Regions from separate parts of the Agathobacter sp. LCP21S3_B2 genome, predicted to be linked through region 1. Evidence: predicted binding sites of a transcription regulator. Region 1 holds the regulator's gene; the other holds the start of a gene.
The links. The regulator NrdR, encoded in region 1, represses ribonucleotide reductase genes. The targets are predictions, from matches to a motif close to CACAANATNTTGTG.

Region 1 (9,943 bases):
GAATTGGTATGATAATCCATGTAGGAATTGATACAGTAAAGCTCGAGGGTAAAGGCTTTGACGTACAGGTTGAGGCAGGATGCCATGTTAATAAGGGCGATGTGCTCATGAAGCTTGACCTTGACTACTTAAAGGCGAACGCACCATCAGTTACCACTCCTGTCATCTGCACAGAGCTAAAAGATAATCAGAAAATCCGCCTCATCACAGACGGACCGATTAAGGCAGGAGAGCCTCTCTACGCAGTTGACACCTACGAGAAGTAATTCATACTTCATGATAATTGAATTGTCCGGTTATGTTAATAATAAATCCTAGATTATTCACGGCTGTGCCATGAATAATCTAGGTTAAAGGTTGATCTCAATCAGTTTATCGAGAAAAATTACCCGGAGTCATTCGCACTGGCAGGTGAGATATGTAAGGAGCTTGGAAAGGACTTAAATCATGAGTTTTTGGACAATGAGACAGGCTACCTTGCCATACATATCGAGCAGATTAAGTGTGATGAGATGGTAAGTGAATAAAAAATGTGAAAATCTTCCTGCACATTAGGTTATGTGTGGGAAGGTTTTTTCTGTGAAAGAAGAACAGCAACGGAAGAAATGGATGGGGATTTGCGTAAAAAAATAGATATAACAAATGGGGATTTGCGTAAAAAATCAGTTTACACGAGTGGGGATTCGGAATATAATAGTAACAAAGAGGTGATTTTTATATGGAAAGACATGTATTTAAACGTAAAATTTATAATGAAATACTTGAATGGAAAATCAACCGAAGCGACAAATATGCACTTCTTGTGAAAGGTGCCAGGCGAACCGGCAAGTCGACGATTGTTGAAGAATTTGCTAAAAATGAATTTAAATCATATATCCTGATTGATTTTGCGCATACAAGCAAGGATATTATTGCTTTATTTGATGACACATATGAGCTTGATTTCTTCTTTTTACAGCTACAGCAGTTAACCGGTGTGAGATTATATGAAAATGAATCCGTTATAATATTTGATGAGGTCCAGCTTTTGCCAAAAGCAAGACAGGCAATCAAGTATCTTGTTGCTGATGGCCGATATAAATATATAGAAACAGGTTCATTGATTTCGATAAAAAAGAATACGATGGATATATTAATACCAAGTGAAGAGCATATGATATCTATGTATCCTATGGATTTTGAAGAGTTTTTGTGGGCAATAGATGACGAAATCACAGCAGAGACGATTAAACTACTTTTAAAAAATAAAAAAGCAGCAGGAAATGCGATGCATAGAAATTTGATGCGTAAATTTAGACTGTATATGCTAATCGGAGGAATGCCTCAGGCTATTGAAGCTTATCTGGAACATAATAATCTTCAGATTGTGGATGAAACGAAAAGGGAGATTGTTGAGTTATATGAAGAGGATTTTACAAAAATAGATGGAACCGGACTGGCAGGAGATATATATGATGCAATTCCGGCAAGTCTTAGTAAAAATGCATCAAGATATGTGTTGTCAAAAGCGAGAGAAGGGGTACGTGCAAAACAAGTGAGAGAGATATTACCTGATATACTCAGCTCATATACTGTAAATATTGCATATCATGCAAACAACCCCGGGGTTGGAATGTCTCTGGAAAAGGATATAGACAGATACAAGCTATTTACATCAGATGTTGGACTGTTTATTACGCTTGCATTTAAGGATAAAAAATATACGGATAATATAATCTATAATAAGCTGTTGTCAGACAAGCTGGAAGCAAACCTGGGATATGTTTATGAAAATGCGGTAGCACAGATGTTGACAGCAAAAGGAAACAATCTGTTTTATTACACAATGAAAAGTGAAACTTCAAATCATTTGTACGAGATAGATTTCCTGCTATCAAATGGAACTAAAATTAATCCTATTGAAGTGAAATCCGGAAATTACAGAGAGCATAAATCATTGGATACATTTTGTGAGAAATTTAGCAGCCGAATCAGAGAAAAATATGTTGTTCATACAAAAGACTATAAATGGGAGAATGGGATAGATTATCTGCCTGTGTATATGATACCATTTATTGAAGGAGAATAAAGGATTTGTTTTAGCTGAAAGTGTTGATAAAATCGTACGAAATACGTAAAATAATGGTACGAAGAAAGGAGGTATCAAAATCATTGTTTGGAATATTGCCAAAGGAGGCAGATATAGAAGCTGCAAAAGCAGAAAGGCTTGGTGAAAAATAGATGCGGTTGTTGAAAAGCTTGATGATGAGTATGTTAAAATTATGTACAAATCTTCCTTAATGTGGTACACTACATAGTTGTATCAACAAACATCCGATACATAAAATACATATGAAATCAATTTAAAGGAGATATATATACCATGAAACTCGGCATCGTCGGACTTCCGAACGTCGGAAAGTCTACATTATTCAACTCACTCACAAAGGCAGGAGCACTTTCAGCAAACTATCCTTTTGCTACAATCGACCCAAACGTAGGTATTGTTTCAGTGCCTGACGAGAGAATCGTAAAGCTCGGAGAGCTCTATCACACAAAGAAGGTTACACCTGCAACAATCGAATTTGTTGATATCGCAGGTCTTGTGAAGGGAGCCAGTAAGGGTGAGGGACTTGGAAACCAGTTCCTTGCAAATATCCGTGAGGTGGATGCAATCGTACACGTGGTGCGCTGCTTTGAGGATACAAACATTATCCATGTAGATGGCTCTGTAGATCCTGCAAGAGATATCGAGACAATCAATCTTGAGCTTATTTTCTCGGATGTTGAGATTCTCGACAGGCGAATTGCAAAGATTGCAAAGCAGGCAAGAATGGACAAGACACTTGCAAAGGAGCTTGAGCTTGTTGAGGCAGTAAAGGCTCATCTTGAGGACGGAAAGATGGCCAGAACCTTTGAAGTGCCTGATGATGAGGATGCACAGCTTTGGTTCAAGGGCTATAATCTACTTACAGCAAAGCCTACCATCTACGCAGCAAACGTATCAGAGGACGACCTCGCAGATGACGGCGCAAGCAATCCGCATGTTGCAAAGGTAAGAGAGATGGCAAAGGAAGAGGGCGCAGAGGTATTTGTTATCTGTGCACAGATTGAGCAGGAGCTTGCAGATCTCGATGAGGACGAAAAGAAGGAGTACCTTGAGGATTTAGGTGTTGAGTCAAGCGGTCTCGATAAGCTTGTAGCAGCCAGCTATTCACTTCTCGGACTTATTTCCTTCCTCACAGCAGGAGAAGATGAGTGCCGTGCATGGACTATAAAGAAAGGTACAAAGGCACCACAGGCAGCCGGCAAGATACATACTGACTTTGAGCGTGGCTTCATCAAGGCGGAGGTAGTCAATTATCAGGATCTTCTCGACAACGGAAGCCTTGCAGCCGCAAGAGAAAAGGGCATCGTAGGCATGGAAGGAAAAGAGTACGTTGTTAAGGACGGAGATGTAATTCTTTTCAGATTTAATGTATAATTTTATAAATAAAACGCTTTTATAAGCACAAAATCAAAAAGAAACGCATAAGATAGACCAAGGGAGGTCTGTTTTATGCGTTTTCTGGATTTATGCGAAAAAGAGGTTGTGAGCGTGGAGGAGGGCAGGTTCATAGGGCATGTGCGTGACCTTGAGTTTGACCCGCTCTGTGGCAAAATCTGTGCGATTATCGTGCCGGGACCGGGAAAATATATGGGAATATTTTGCAGGGATTATGAATATTGTATTCCATGGGTTAAGATTGTGAAGATTGGACCTGATATAATATTGGTAAATATATGTGAGTCTGATATGCGGCGCAAGCTGTTGTGATTTTATAAATAGGTAACTGCTCAGAACCATTGATAACAAAAATGTGATAAAAAAGTTAAAATCAGTACAAAACATATTGACAACGAAAATTAGTATAGATATACTGAAATATGTATAGGTCTTTTTAAATACAGATGATGATTTGAAGTATTATAATATAATGAGAAACAAAGATATTTTGCTTCTTCATATTATATGATATCTACGGAGGGTACAGCATGAAGTGTCCATTTTGCAGTAGTGACAACACAAGGGTAATAGACTCAAGACCAGCTGATGACAACAGCTCTATCAGGCGCAGAAGGCTGTGCGATGATTGTGGCAAGCGTTTCACTACATATGAGAAGGTGGAGACAATCCCACTCATCGTTATAAAAAAGGACAACAACAGAGAGCAGTATGACCGCTCCAAGATTGAAAAGGGCGTGCTTCTTGCATGTCACAAGAGACCGATTTCAGCAGATACAATCTCAAAGCTTGTAGATGAGGTTGAGATAGAAATCTTTGCCAGAGAGGAAAAGGAAATCTCTACATCACTCATCGGAGAGCTGATTATGGACAGATTAAAGGACCTTGATGCGGTAGCATATGTGAGGTTTGCGTCAGTTTACAGAGAGTTTAAGGATGTCAACACCTTTATGACAGAGCTTAAAAAGATGCTTGACACCAAATAGTGTTTAGTTAGCAGTATTTATTTTGAAAAGGATGTGAAAGCACGTATGAACATTTCCGGTATTCGCCCGAGCGAAGGCTTTTATTCATACAATTCCATAAGGTTAAACGAGCTTAGAAACAGCCAGATTATGAGGTCAAAGCAGGCGGTGGATGACACAGCTTCGCAGCAATCCATTGCTGATGATACAGCTGATTACGAGGCTGCAAGGGCAAGGCAGAGCTTTACTTCGCTTGATTATGCAAATACATATGATTCCAATGCGAGCTATGAGCTTAAGGGTGCTGACAGTGATATCAGCTCGCTTGATGTCACAAAGGCAGTATACAATTTAGACAAGGATAAGGTATTGCAGCAGTATCAGCATTTTGTCGGCAGCGCGGATGGTATGATTATGCAACATGCGGCCTTGAATGAACAGATTAACAGGGAGACAGAGAATTTTATACTATGAGTTTTTTATACCCGGGAGAGTACATTGACTCGACATATAGCATAGATTTTGATAAATTATATAAGGAGGGATACAGGGGCATTATTTTTGATATCGACAACACCCTTGTGACTCATGGTTCGCCTGCTGATGAGCGGGCGATTGCATTGTTTAAGCATCTTAAGGAGCTTGGCTTTTCGTGTCTGGTGCTCTCAAACAATAAGGAGCCGCGTGTGAAGAGCTTTGCTAAGCAGCTTGGGATAAAGTATATCTACAAGGCAGGAAAGCCCAAGCCGTCCGGCTATCGTACGGCGATGGAGAAGCTTGGCACAGATACGAAAAACACTCTTTTTGTGGGAGATCAGATATTTACAGATATCATCGGAGCTAATCTTACGGGCATCAGATCAATACTTGTAGCACCTATTGACCCACATGAGGAGATACAGATTGTGCTTAAGCGCTTTATTGAAAAGCCTGTAATTGCATGCTACAAGAGGCATTTGAAGAAAGTAAATAAATAATTTTTAACTAATAATTTAAAATTTGGAGGCATATATATTATGAAGATTGCAATCGGAAACGATCACGCAGCAGTTGAGCTTAAAAAGACAATAATGGAGTACGTTGAGAGCATGGGGCACGAGGTGACCAACTTCGGCACAGATTCAAGTGAGAGTTGCAATTACCCGGAGTATGGTGAGAAGGTGGCTAATGCAGTGGCGTCAGGCGAGTTTGACTGCGGAATACTGATATGCGGTACCGGTGTAGGTATCTCAATAGCAGCCAATAAGGTCAACGGTATCCGTGCGGCAGTTTGTTCAGACACAGCCACAGCACGCCTTGTAAAACAGCACAACAATGCCAATATCATAGCCTTTGGTGAGAGGATTGTAGGTGTTGAGCTTGCAAAGGATATCGTAAAGGCTTATCTGACAGCCGAGTTTGAGGGCAGCAGACACGCAAAGAGAATAGCTATGATATCGGATATCGAGGCTAGAAACTAATATAAAACCAATACAAATTCATGCAATAGAAAATAAATACTTGAAATGTATTGCTTTTTATTGTAGAATGGACGAATGAGAGAGCTTAGGCTCGCACGATTTAAGGAGGAAGTAACTAATGATTTCAGCAGGAGATTTCAGAAACGGTGTTACTATCGAGTTCGAGGGAAACATCTATCAGATTATCGAATTTCAGCATGTTAAACCAGGAAAAGGTGCAGCATTTGTACGTACAAAGTTAAAGAATATCATCAGTGGTGGTGTTGTTGAGAAGACATTCCGTCCAACAGAGAAATGCCCTACAGCACACATTGACCGTAAGGATATGCAGTATCTTTATGCAGATGATGATTTCTATCATTTCATGGATGTTGAGACATATGACCAGATTGACTTACCAAAGGATGAGGTTGGCGATTCTCTCAAGTTTGTAAAAGAGAACGAGATGTGTAAGGTTTGCTCACACAAGGGCAATGTATTTGCAGTTGAGCCACCACTTTTCGTTGAGCTTACTGTTACAGAGACAGAGCCTGGCTTTAAGGGTGATACAGCAACAGGTGCTACAAAGCCTGCTACAGTTGAGACAGGTGCTACAGTTTATGTACCACTTTTTGTTGAGACAGATGATGTTATCAAGATTGATACAAGAACAGGTGAGTACCTTTCACGTGTATAATCTGTAGTTTTAAGAGTCTGCACATATTCCGGTATGCTTGGAGTATGTGCAGGCTTTTTTTATTTGTGTGCTGTGTGGCAGGTGAGAATTCCGACAGCAAGTGTCATAAACACATGCGACACAAGCATAGCCCACAGATATGCATCTATCCCATAGTGGGGGACGAGAAGCATAATCATCAGAATTCTTATCGCACAGGTGAGCAGATTGACGAAGAGCACCTGCTTTGCTTTGCCCAGACCATGCAGTATGCTGCAGAGCATTCCACTTATGTGCATCAACGGGCACAGAAAACACAGCCTTCTAAGAAAATATCCACAAAGCTTCGATGAGAAAAGAAAAACCCCTATAAAATCCGACAGCAGATAGAATATGCATGTAAAGATAAGTCCAAAGCATAGCCCGAATAAGGCACAGGAGTTTATGGTTTTAGTGATTTTTGTATCCTTTCCGGCGGCATTTGCTTCAGAAATGGATGGCAGAAGCATCACGCAGGCGCAGCTGCAAAGCACACCGGGGAATAAAAGTACGGGAAGGGTGAGACCGGAAATGGTTCCGAATATGTCAAGGGCCAATGCCGGTGATAGTCCGTAGAGTTTAAGAGTTCTCGGGATAAGCACATTTTCGACGGAGGATGAAAAGCTTGCCAATATGTAGTTAAGCGATAAAGGGATGAAAAGCGCAGCCATGCCATAGGCTGTTGTTTTCAGGCTTTTGACGGATATTTTAAAGTATGAGAAATCTTTTTTTATTGTGATAACGGAAAAGACGGTTGCGCTCGCTTCGCCTGCCACGATGCCGTATATAGAGTATACAGGCTTAAAGCAGCTGCCCCCGTCAGATAGTATTGCGTATATCAGATAGCAGGTGCCAATGCGTGCGGTCTGCTCAATTAATTGAGTGGCAGCTGGAACGGCTGCTTTTTTCAATCCATAATAGTATCCGTTTATGCAGGAATGGATAGCAGCGGGCAGAATGGAAAAGGACAGCGCCTTGACAAGCTCTGTACAGCGTGACTCACTTAAAATACAAATGCTTATGTAGTGGGCATTGGAATACATAATAATTGTGAGTAAAAGAGCAATGGTGGCTGACATAATTATTGCGCAAATGAGTATAATCTGTCTGTTTTGAGGCTTTTCGGCAACAAGCTTTGATGTAGCGGTCTGAAAACCGTTGCAGCAGAGTGACATGCATACGGACATGAGTGGAATCACAAGCTGATAGAGTCCAAGACCTGTTGAGCCCATGACGTTATTAAGAAATATGCGAAAGAAAAAACCCATAAACCGACTGGTTGTTCCGGCAAGTGTCAGGAAGATAGTTCCGGTCACAAGTGGATTGGATAAATATTTTTTTACAATCAAAAAATCACCTGTCATATGTTGTCTTAGAAGTATATGTGCTTCCGGGGATATATATGACAGATGATTGTTTTATTGTGTGTCAAACAGCTATTATGATCTTATATGACAGTTATCGCTATCTTAATGATGTGAGATTAACCCATAAAGTGGCGGATAGCCTTGGCTACGCCGTCATTTTCGTTTGTGTCGGTGACGTAATCAGCCTGTGCCTTAAGCTCATCGGTTGCATTTCCCATGGCCACGCCGATGTGTGCGGCTTTTACGATAGCCATGTCGTTTTCGGTGTCACCGACAGCCATTGTCTCATCAGCTGCTATATTCAGGATTTGAGCCAGCTTGTGAAGTGCCACACCTTTGTCAACGCCTGCTTTTGTGAATTCCAGATTACCGTAGCCACCGCTTACGAGCGTGATTTCAGGGATTTTTTTCAGATGTTCAAATACTTCGTCGCGGCAGTAGTAGTTATCATCTGCATCCTTTGGGAAATTGATGGTCATTTTCTGCATATGGTAATTGTTTTCGCGCATCATTTCAGTGATATCGTTCACACGTTTTCTGGTTGTCATGATGTATTCCTTAATAGAAGGAGGCATTTTGAGCTCCTTTGCATCCTCGAGACACTTGTATGGAGAATAGCCACAGCCGTTTATGAAGGCATCCATATGAACGCGCTTTGTCATCAGATAATCAATTATTGAAAACGCTGTCTCATCAGAAAGGCAGTTTTCGTAAAGACATTTTTGGGTGTCAATCTCGTAGATTGCACTTCCGTTTGCAGTGATAGCGTAGCGGATGCCGGTGTCCTTAATTGCCTCAAACGGCAGCCCTCCTAATGGACGGCCGGTGGAGATGACCACATTTATTCCGGCAGCAGTTGCCTCTTTTATAGCTTTTATATTTTCCTTGGATATCTGACTTTTGTTGTTGAAAAGTGTTCCGTCAAGATCTAAAGCGATAAGTTTCATAAGAAATCCTTTCTTTTGTTTGAAAAATATAGTGTTTTAGTATATTATGTGAATAGACTATTGATTTTTTTGTTTTAAAATCGGTTACAATGATAATATAAATTATCACAAATTTCAAGGATGAAGAGCACATAGCTTTTGCTTTGAAATACTTTACACTGTGGAGTAAATAACAGCTGAAACAGAAAAGGAAACGAAATGACAAGAGAAGAATTCAGAAAATATATCAGAGAAAACATAGTTATCCTGGATGGAGCGACCGGTACAAACCTGATGGCAGCGGGCATGCCGGTAGGGGTGTGTCCGGAGGAATGGGTGATGGAGCATCCGCAGGTGATTCTTGATTTGCAGAAGGCTTATGTCGATAACGGCACGAATATTGTTTATGCACCTACATTTACAGGAAACCGGATTAAGCTTTTAGAATATGGTTTACAGGAGAAAATTAACGAGATAAATACCACACTGGTTGGCCTGTCAAAGCAGGCTGTAGGGGATAGGGCACTTGTAGCAGCAGACATGACGATGACCGGCAGACAGCTTTTTCCACTCGGGGATCTGATGTTTGAGGAGCTTTTGGAGGTGTACAAGGAGCAGGCGAGGATCCTTGATGCGGCGGGCGCAGATGTTTTTGTGGTTGAGACAATGATGAGTCTTCAGGAGTGCAGAGCGGCAGTGCTTGCTATAAAAGAGGTAAGCGACCTGCCTATTATGGTGACACTCACCTATAACGAGGATGGCAGGACTCTTTTTGGTACACCGCCTGAGACAGCAGTTGTTGTGCTGCAGTCACTTGGAGTGGATGCAATCGGTGTGAACTGTTCGACGGGACCAGCTGAGATGATAGCGCTGGTTGAAAAAATGGCAGAGTACTCTACAGTTCCTCTTATTGCAAAGCCAAATGCCGGGCTTCCGGAGCTTGAGGACGGTAAAACTGTATACAAGATGACTCCGGATATGTTTGCGAATGCGATGAAAGGGCTTGTGAAGGCAGGTGCATCTATTGTCGGAGGCTGTTGTGGCACC
Region 2 (9,943 bases), on a different contig from region 1:
GTTTGAATCATATGGATTATTCCATACTCTGACACGGATATGGTTTATATCGTTTTCTGCCAGGAATTTACAGAAATCTGTCACATTGTCAATTACTTTTCCGTTATAATCCTTGTATATAACACCACTGTTGAACTCTGTTATAACAGATGAAATGTCCATTCCCATTATGAAATCAGGCGACAAATTCTTTACCTTTGCAACAACAATATCGTCATTGTCTACTGAGGTATCAGTTTCAGGTGCCTTAGATGTAATAGTTGTACATGCATAACCAAGCTCATTGCCATCTGCATCCTTAAGCTGGGCTACAACATAATACTTACCTGCTGACTTTGTTGTGTAAGCAGCCTTAAGAGTTTTTCCGGACTTATTATCGTTTTCTAATGTTCCGTCATTCAATCCATCTGTGTGGTCATTCCATGTATCAATCCACCACCATAAATTTACTCCCTCAGGAAGTTCACTTATTTCTTTTCCATCAAAGGTAATCTTCGCTTCAAGATTGACTATATCACCATTTTCTACGGTAACTTCAGTCTGGTTTACTGAGATTTTGTAGCCTTTCTGATTTTCTTCGGAAGAGTCAGTATCATCCGATTCTTTTTCATAAAGCTTTTGAAGCTTGATATTGTCAATATCGCCCCAATAGCCATTCGTAACATCTCCTCCAATACATATATCAACATCTTGTACAGCTTCAATTGTAAATTCATCAGTTGTAACTGTTTCCCAATTATCCCAATCTGTTGTAGCCGGAAGTTCTTTAGCCTGTTCCAAATATTTCACATACAGACCTGATTTAACATCTTTTTGTCCATCCTGATCAATTGAAATCCTATAGGTTCCCGGCTCAACATTCTTGATTGTTTGATATAGCGAATTGTCCCCAGTTATGTCCTTTATCTTTGTAAACTGAGTTGTATTATTTACCGCCCACTCATCTTTTGTGACAAATAGTCCACTTCCCGTTGACTTAGTCCAACCGGTTATACTTCCATCCTCATTTATAGACGACTCAAAATCTCCATTCACCACATATTCTGTGTCTACCCACTTTGCGGTATCCTCTGCTGCCTTAACCTGCTCTGTGCCAAAATCCGCCACAGCGCTCTGGCTTAAAAGCATTGCAAACACCAGTCCGGCACTTGTTATAGATGCCATTTTTCTCTTCCTGCTCATATTTTCCTCCTTGTTTTTATGCAGTGGTAAATGACTATCAAATTGATAAATATCAAAGCCATTAAGCCACTGTCATGCACATTCACAAATTGCATGTCACTCATGATTTCATCTGTTTCATGCGCAACAGCGCAATCGGTTGCAATAACTATATTTACAGTTTATACATTAAACGTTTACGTTTCAATAGACATAAATGCCAACTTATTTCTGTAATATTTAGCAAAAATACATCAATTTAATATTTGTAAATATGGGAAAATACACAAAAATTCAGCTTGTTCGAACGGTTATTCAAATAATGATATTCACATTAATTTTGTAGAAATTTCACAATACTTTTACGCGTTTTAGAAGTATAATAATTTTTTATGCAAGCTAAATATATTAATATGCTTGATATTTTTTTATTTTTTCATAGGCAAATTGCCAGAGTCCCCGGTACTATATATAAAAAAAACGTACGGCAGCTTATGAAATATTTTCAAAAGCTGCCATACGGCATATTCGTATGTTACATCAAGCTATTAATGTAATATATCTCTTTTTTCAGAACACTAATCTCATTCTCAAGTGCATTCTTTTGTTTCGTGAGCTTTTCAGATGCCCTGGCACATTTCTCGTATTTTTCTGAGAATTTCTGCTTATAGAGCATTGCATTATTTACGTCCCTGAGACGTGCATACATATCCTTTTCAAATTCCGCCTTGCGGCACTCCACGTCGAGCCTGTCATATTCGCTTTGCAGCTTTGAAAGCTCGTCTGTACGCTCCTCAAGACCAATATTCCAGATTTCTTCATTAGTCATAAACAAAATCCTCCTTTACCTTCTACAGATGTAGTACTCGCTCTTTAATCTCCTGAGTTCTTCCCTGATTCCAGAACTGTGTGCCTATATAGCCACATGTACGGCGGGCTACACTCATCTTGTTCTGGTCACGGTTGCCACAATGTGGGCACTCCCAGATAAGCTTGCCTGAGCCCTCTTCCTCTACGATTTTGATTTCTCCGTCGTAGCCGCATACCTGGCAATAGTCGCTCTTTGTATTCAACTCTGCGTACATGATATTGTCATAAATGTACTGCATTACCGAAAGCACTGCCGGGATATTGTCCTGCATGTTTGGCACCTCAACGTAGCTGATGGCACCTCCCGGAGACAGCTTCTGGAACTGGGACTCAAACTTGAGCTTGTCAAATGCATTAATCTGCTCTGTTACATGCACATGGTAGCTGTTTGTAATATAGTTCTTGTCGGTAACACCCTCGATGATACCAAAGCGCTTCTGTAAGCACTTTGCGAACTTATAGGTGGTAGACTCAAGCGGTGTGCCATATATACTGAAATCGATGTTTGACTCCTTTTTCCACTGCTCACATGCATCGTTTAAGTACTGCATTACCTTAAGTGCAAACGGTGTGCCTTCCTTTGGCTCTGTATGTGATACACCCTTCATGTAGCGCACACACTCACAAAGTCCTGCATAGCCGAGTGAGATTGTTGAGTATCCGTTAAATAATAATGGGTCTATAACCTCTCCCTTTTTCAGACGTGCAAGTGCTCCGTTCTGCCAGAGAATCGGTGCCACATCGGATTTGGTACCAAGAAGCCTCTTATGTCTGCACATAAGTGCTCTGTGACACAGCTCAAGTCTCTCATCAAGTATCTTCCAGAATTTTTCCTCATCCTTTTCTGAAGAGCATGCCACATCAACGAGATTTAAGGTGACAACACCCTGGTTGAAACGTCCATAGTATTTACGCTTGTTTGGATCAAAGTTCTTGGCATGTGCCACATTACCTGCTGTTTGTGAGCATCTGTCCACTGTGAGGAATGAACGGCAGCCCATGCATGTATACACATCTCCGTCCTTAAGCTCCTTCATGACCTTCTCTGAAATATAATCAGGCACCATTCTCTTTGCAGAGCACTGTGCCGCAAGCACTGTGAGATTCCAGTACTTTGAATCCTCTGTGATATTATCATCCTCAAGCACATATATGAGCTTAGGGAATGCCGGTGTAATATATACACCCTTTTCGTTCTTTACGCCCTTTATTCTCTGGTGCAGCATCTCCTCAATGATTGCGGCAAGATCTGCCTTTGTCTGCGGATCGGATACCTCGTTGAGGTACATGAATACTGTGATAAACGGTGCCTGTCCGTTTGTAGTCATGAGTGTGATGACCTGATACTGAATCATCTGCACACCGCGGTTGATTTCTTCCTTGACACGGAGCTCTGCGACCTCATTGATTTTTTCGTCATTCAGATCAAGTCCAATGCTCTCAAACTCCTTGCGCACCTGCTTTCTGAACTTTTCACGGCTGACCTGTACAAATGGTGCCAGATGTGCAAGCGAGATACTCTGTCCACCATACTGTGAGCTGGCAATCTGTGCTATAGCCTGGGTAGCGATGTTGCAGGCTGTAGAAAAACTCTTTGGTGTATCAATCATTGTCTCACTGATTACCGTACCGTTCTGAAGCATGTCCTCAAGATTTACCAGACAGCAGTTGTGCATGTGCTGTGCAAAATAATCTGCATCATGGAAATGGATAAGTCCCTTCTCATGAGCCTCCACTATATCCTCAGGAAGCAGGAAACGACGTGTGATATCCTTGCTCACCTCACCTGCCATGTAGTCACGCTGTACGCTGTTTACAGTAGGATTCTTGTTGGAATTTTCCTGCTTTACCTCCTCGTTATTGCACTCAAGAAGGCTAAGAATCTGCTGGTCCGTAGAGTTTGACTTACGGACGATGGCCCTCTTGTATCTGTAAGTGATGTAGTTTCTGGCCACGGTAAAGGCACGCTTGTTCATAAGCTGGTTCTCTACCATATCCTGTATCTCCTCAACGCTTGGAGAGCGCTTCATATTCTCACATGCGGTCTCCACATTATTTGCAATTTCCTCAATCTGATCAGCAGTAAGCTTCTCATAGTCAAGCACTGAACCGTTTGCCTTTCTAATGGCAGCTACAATTTTAGCTGCATCAAATACGTCCTCACTGCCGCTTCGCTTGATGATTTTCATGTAAATTTCTCCTCTCTGTATACTAAATGCTGCAAAATACGCTACACTATATATAGTATCATTATTTACATCACATACCATATATATGTATTTTATCATGTGTAATGGCACAAAATATGCAGCTATAGATGAGATGTAATCATTTAATTCGCATCACAGCCCTGCAATATAAAGCCAGCTGCTCACCAAACGATTACTATATAGCTACATATAAAATGTCATATTATTTATTACAAATCTGTGCATCTGTTTTTGATGACAATCTAAATTATACAAGATATTGTTGCTATGTCAATACGCTCAACAATATTTTGTAGCATTTTGACTTATTGCACAAAAAAAGCCACAATATTTATGCTACTTTTTCAACTCTGTAATTATTTTGTTACTTGTTAAGCTTTTCCATATTGTCAATCACTCTGTCCAAAAAGCCAAGCATCATGTCAAACTCTTCCTTAGAAAAGCCTTCGTGCATGGCTTCCTCTATTCCCATTATATTTTCCCTCACCCTGTTTTCGTGGTCCAGTGCTTTTTGCGTCAGCTCAATCCTTTTAAGCCTTGCATCATTTTCCATAGGTGTGCGCACGATATAGCCGTTTTTTTCAAGACTTTTAAGCATATTTGTCACTGTGGCTCCTGACAGATGAAACTTTGCCTCGATATCCTTTTGAAATATATTTTGGCCCGGATTATCCATTATATATCCAATCATCATACCCTGGCTTCGCGGTATACACTCTGTTTTACTGCACCTTTTTCTGTCAAAATATCTGTCTATGCTCCTGCTGATGCGGTTTATCTTGTGTCCTAAGTATTTATCCGGTGTAAACTCCTTCATATCTGAAATCCTTTCATAAATTTTTCTTGACAATAAAAAAAGTATATCTATAATATAGTTAGCACACTAACTAATTAAATGCAAGTATTTTTTTAGTTAACCACATTACCATAAATGTGGGAAGTTCGTTTTAATCAAATATAAAATATAAGAAGAAAGGACAAAACATATGTTAAAAACACTAGGTGCCCAAATAAAGGAATACAAATGGTCTTCAATTGCAACACCTGTTTTCATGCTGCTTGAGGTGGCTGTGGATACCATAATCCCTCTTCTCATGGCTTCAATCATCGACAACGGTGTCAATATGGGCGACACAAGGCATATCTATATCATGGGTGTGTGTATGATTGTCGCAGCACTGTTTGGTCTTTTAACAGGATGTCTCGGTGCAAAATATGGTGCAAAGGCCGCCATGGGCTTTGGAAAGAATCTGCGTGCTGCAATGTTTCGCAACATCCAGACCTTTTCCTTTGCAAATATCGACAGATTCTCATCCGCGAGTCTTGTCACACGTATGACAACCGATGTGACCAACATCCAGAATGCTTACATGATGCTGCTTCGCATGGCTATGAGAGCCCCTGCGTCCATAATATGTGCGATGGCTATGTCATTTTTCATCAGCCCTCGCCTTGCGACAATATACTTAATCGCTGTCATTGTGCTTGGAGCTTTACTGCTTTTCATCAGTAAGGCGGCCATGAAATACTTCGACAGAGCCTTCAAGCGCTATGATGACCTGAATGAAAGTGTACAGGAAAACGTATCCGCTATCCGCGTTGTAAAGGCATACGTCCGTGAGGATTATGAGAAGAAACGTTTTTCAAAGGCAGCACAGAATATCTACGACGTATTTGTGAAGGCAGAAAGCCTTGTGGTATACAACTCTCCGCTCATGCAGTTTACAGTGTATGCCTGCATCCTGTTAATAAGCTGGCTCGGAGCTCATATGGTGGTAAGCAGCACTCTCACTACAGGTGATCTGATGGCTCTTCTCACCTATTGCATGAATATTCTGATGCACCTCATGATGCTCTCCATGATTTTTGTTATGATTTCACTCTCACTCGCATCTGCAAGACGAATCAGCGAGGTATTAAATGAACAGAGCACACTGCACAATCCAAAGGAGCCGCTTTACGATGTGCCTGACGGAAGCATAAGCTTTAAGCATGTAACCTTCAGATATTCAGACACCGCTGAAACTCCGGTTCTGTCGGATATAAATCTAGACATAAAATCAGGTGAGACCATCGGCATCATAGGAGGAACCGGAAGCTCGAAATCTTCCCTTGTAAACCTGATAAGCCGTCTCTACGACACAGACACCGGCTCTGTAATCGTCGGAGGCCACGATGTGCGTGAATACGACATGGACACTCTCAGAAACAAGGTAGCTGTCGTGCTCCAGCAAAACGTGCTTTTCTCGGGCACCATACTCGAAAATCTGCGCTGGGGTGACAAAAACGCTACCACAGATGAGTGTATTGAAGCCTGCAAAATGGCATGCGCCGATGATTTTATCGAGTCCTTCCCTGACAAGTACAACACCTACATAGAGCAAGGCGGAACCAACGTATCCGGTGGTCAGAAGCAGCGTCTGTGTATCGCAAGAGCTCTGCTTAAAAAGCCAAGGATACTCATACTCGATGACAGCACCTCGGCTGTGGATACAGCAACAGATTCAAAAATCCGTGCTGCCCTCGCAAAAACAATACCGGGAACCACTAAGCTCATCATCGCACAGCGTATCTCATCAGTCATGGATGCTGACCGTATCATTGTGATGAATGACGGAAAAGTGGACGGCTTTGACACTCACGAAAATCTGCTTAAAAATAATGAAATCTACCGCGATGTTTACGATTCCCAGACAAACGGCGGAGGAGACTTTGATGAAGGAGGTGCTGCCTGATGCCAGGACCAAGAGGACCACAAGGTCCAAAACCCAAAATTAAAAATCCCGGTAAGCTTTTTGCGCGCCTCATGGGATTTATTTTCAAGAAATATTTACCGGCCTGCATAATTGTTGTGATATGTATCTTTGTCAGTGTACTTGCAAATGTGCAGGGAACCATGTTTACCAAAAATTTGATTGATGACTATATAGTACCACTGCTTAAGACAGGAAGTCCCGACTACGGACCACTCCTTGCAGCAATAGGAAGGGTCACCGTATTCTACGGCATCGGCGTCATCAGTACGTTTGCATACAGCAAAATAATGATTTACGTATCACAGGGCACCATTAAGAATCTGCGTGTTGAGCTCTTTTCCCATATGCAGGATCTGCCAATCCGATACTTTGACTCACATGCGCACGGCGATATCATGTCAATTTATACAAACGATATCGATACACTCCGCCAGCTCATCAGCCAGAGTCTTCCGCAGATACTTAACAGTGCTATCACTGTTGTGAGCGTTTTTGTTTCAATGGTCATATTAAATATTCCGCTCACCGTACTAACTATCGTGATGGTAATCGTAACAACAGTCGTGACAAAGAAATTTGCAGGCTTCTCCAGCCGCTATTTCCTTGCGCAGCAGCGCGACCTCGGCAAGGTTAACGGCTTCATCGAGGAAATGCTCAACGGACAGAAAGTGGTCAAGGTATTTACCCACGAGCAGGAAAATATTGAAGCCTTCGACAAAATAAACGATGAACTCTTTGAAAGTGCCTACAATGCCAACATGTACTCCAACATGCTCGGTCCTGTAAACGCACAGATTGGAAATCTAAGCTACGTGCTCTGCGCTCTTGCCGGCGGTGTTATGGCTCTTTCAGGCTTTGGCGGTCTGACCCTTGGTAAGCTTGCGAGCTTTCTGACCTTTAACAAGAGCTTTAACATGCCTATCTCGCAGGTCAGCCAGCAGTTCAACAGTATCATCATGGCGCTTGCCGGATGTGACCGTATCTTCTCTCTGCTCGACGAAACGCCTGAGACTGACGAAGGCTATGTCACACTAGTAAATGCTAAGGAAGAAAACGGAAAACTTACCGAAACCCATGAACGCACCGGCTTATGGGCATGGAAGCATACTCATCAGGCTGACGGCTCTGTGGACTACAAAAAACTTGAGGGCGATGTGGTATTTGACGATGTGGATTTCGGATATGTGCCTGAGAAAATTGTACTGCACGATGTGAATCTTTTTGCATCACCCGGTCAGAAGATTGCCTTTGTCGGCACCACCGGAGCTGGAAAGACTACCATCACTAACCTTATCAACCGCTTCTACGATATAGCAGACGGCAAGATAAGATATGACGGCATCAATATAAACAAGATTAAAAAGGCTGATCTGCGCCACTCTCTTGGCATTGTTTTGCAGGATACCCACCTTTTCACAGCTACTGTCATGGAAAACATCCGCTACGGCAAGCTTGATGCCACAGATGATGAAGTATACGCAGCTGCCCGCCTGGCAAACGCCGATACGTTTATCCGACAGCTTCCTGACGGCTACAATACTGTACTGACAGGTGACGGTGCAAACCTAAGCCAGGGCCAGCGCCAGCTTCTAGCCATTGCGCGTGCCGCTATCGCCGACCCGCCTGTGCTCATCCTCGATGAGGCTACAAGCTCAATTGATACACGTACCGAGCGTATTGTTCAGGACGGCATGGATAAGCTCATGCATGGCCGCACTACATTTGTTATCGCACACAGGCTTTCTACGGTCAGAAACAGCGACTGCATTATGGTTTTGGAGCAGGGACGCATTATTGAAAGGGGAAGTCATGATGAGCTGATTGCAAAGAAGGGAAAGTATTATCAGCTTTATACCGGAAAGACTGCGTAATTCAGTGCCATGGCATGACTACGAAAACCGGGAGACCGGGAACGCAGCCGGGGGATGGCACACCCTCATGTAAGCGACTAGCGAAGCTGTTTAGATACTGTAGAATTATGCACATGAAACACAGAAATGCCCAGCCATGGATGGCTGGGCAAGGTGTTATGCGCCATGGACGGCGCATAAAAGCCAGTTTCGTCAAGCATAGAAACACTATAAGCATAATTCGTACAGAATCTTAACAGCAAAGCGTTAGCGCACATGAGGGTGTGCCATCCCCCGGTTGCGTTCCCGGTCTCCCGGTTTTCTTACGCTGTGACTGGATGTTCATTTGTGGTTAGCTAATATTTCTTTTATCTTTTTGCACTTCGGCCTAATACAATTCCACCATATCGCTTGGCATTCTCAGATCACCTCTAGGAGATAATGAAACAGTTCCAACCTTTGGTCCGTCAGGTATGCATGAACGCTTAAACTGCTGCTGTCTGAAACGCGTAAAGAATGTTTCCAGCGTCTTTTCTATTTCGCCCTTACTTACATTTGCAAAAGCAATCTCTGCAAGTTTTAATATCCGCTCCCGGCTTTCTCCATTACGCAGAAAATGATAAAGGAAGAAGTCATGAAGGTCATATTTGCCGATGCTCTCCTCTGTTTTCTGTGCTATGTTACCGTCTTTATCCGGCGGCAGTAGTTCAGGGGAAATAGGCAGGTCTGCTATTTCGCAAAGCACATTTTTCATTTCATCCGTTGACGCGCACTCGCTGGCATAAGCCTGTACAATGTATTTAACAAGTGTCTTTGGTACACTGCAGTTCACGGCATAATTGCTCATATGGTCGCCGTTGTAGGTGCACCAGCCAAGCGCAAGCTCTGACATGTCACCTGTACCGATTACAAGTCCGTCTACCATGTTTGCATAATCGAACAATACCTGTGTACGCTCTCTGGCCTGAATGTTTTCATATGTCACGTCAAAAACATCATCCGGATGTCCTATATCCTTCATGTGCTGTCTGCATGCAGCCTCAATATTAACTTCCACGGCTGTCACTCCAAATTCTTCCATAAGCCTGTCAGCAAT

Region 2: nrdD (anaerobic ribonucleoside-triphosphate reductase) is a predicted target of NrdR. The motif match lies at 4,265-4,278, and genes of this name have one in related genera.

What each region holds. Positions count from the first base shown of each region.
Region 1 is NZ_JBQKGQ010000010.1:28,174-38,116, forward strand. Features, by position in the region: gene ACTQ1L_RS08615 (glucose PTS transporter subunit IIA) at 1-266, shown strand, start outside; partial or broken gene ACTQ1L_RS08620 (PRD domain-containing protein) at 372-527, shown strand; gene ACTQ1L_RS08625 (ATP-binding protein) at 719-2,068, shown strand; gene ychF (redox-regulated ATPase YchF) at 2,363-3,463, shown strand; gene ACTQ1L_RS08635 (YlmC/YmxH family sporulation protein) at 3,539-3,796, shown strand; gene nrdR (transcriptional regulator NrdR) at 4,015-4,470, shown strand; gene ACTQ1L_RS08645 (hypothetical protein) at 4,516-4,923, shown strand; gene ACTQ1L_RS08650 (YqeG family HAD IIIA-type phosphatase) at 4,920-5,426, shown strand; gene rpiB (ribose 5-phosphate isomerase B) at 5,466-5,909, shown strand; gene efp (elongation factor P) at 6,028-6,585, shown strand; gene ACTQ1L_RS08665 (oligosaccharide flippase family protein) at 6,645-7,952, opposite strand; gene ACTQ1L_RS08670 (Cof-type HAD-IIB family hydrolase) at 8,087-8,917, opposite strand; gene ACTQ1L_RS08675 (homocysteine S-methyltransferase family protein) at 9,116-9,943, shown strand, end outside.
Region 2 is NZ_JBQKGQ010000006.1:127,341-137,283, reverse strand. Features, by position in the region: gene ACTQ1L_RS06245 (glycosyl hydrolase 53 family protein) at 1-1,182, opposite strand, end outside; gene ACTQ1L_RS06240 (hypothetical protein) at 1,697-1,990, opposite strand; gene nrdD (anaerobic ribonucleoside-triphosphate reductase) at 2,013-4,220, opposite strand; gene ACTQ1L_RS06230 (MarR family winged helix-turn-helix transcriptional regulator) at 4,606-5,058, opposite strand; gene ACTQ1L_RS06225 (ABC transporter ATP-binding protein) at 5,228-6,976, shown strand; gene ACTQ1L_RS06220 (ABC transporter ATP-binding protein) at 6,976-8,868, shown strand; partial or broken gene ACTQ1L_RS06215 (NAD(+) synthase) at 9,236-9,943, opposite strand, start outside.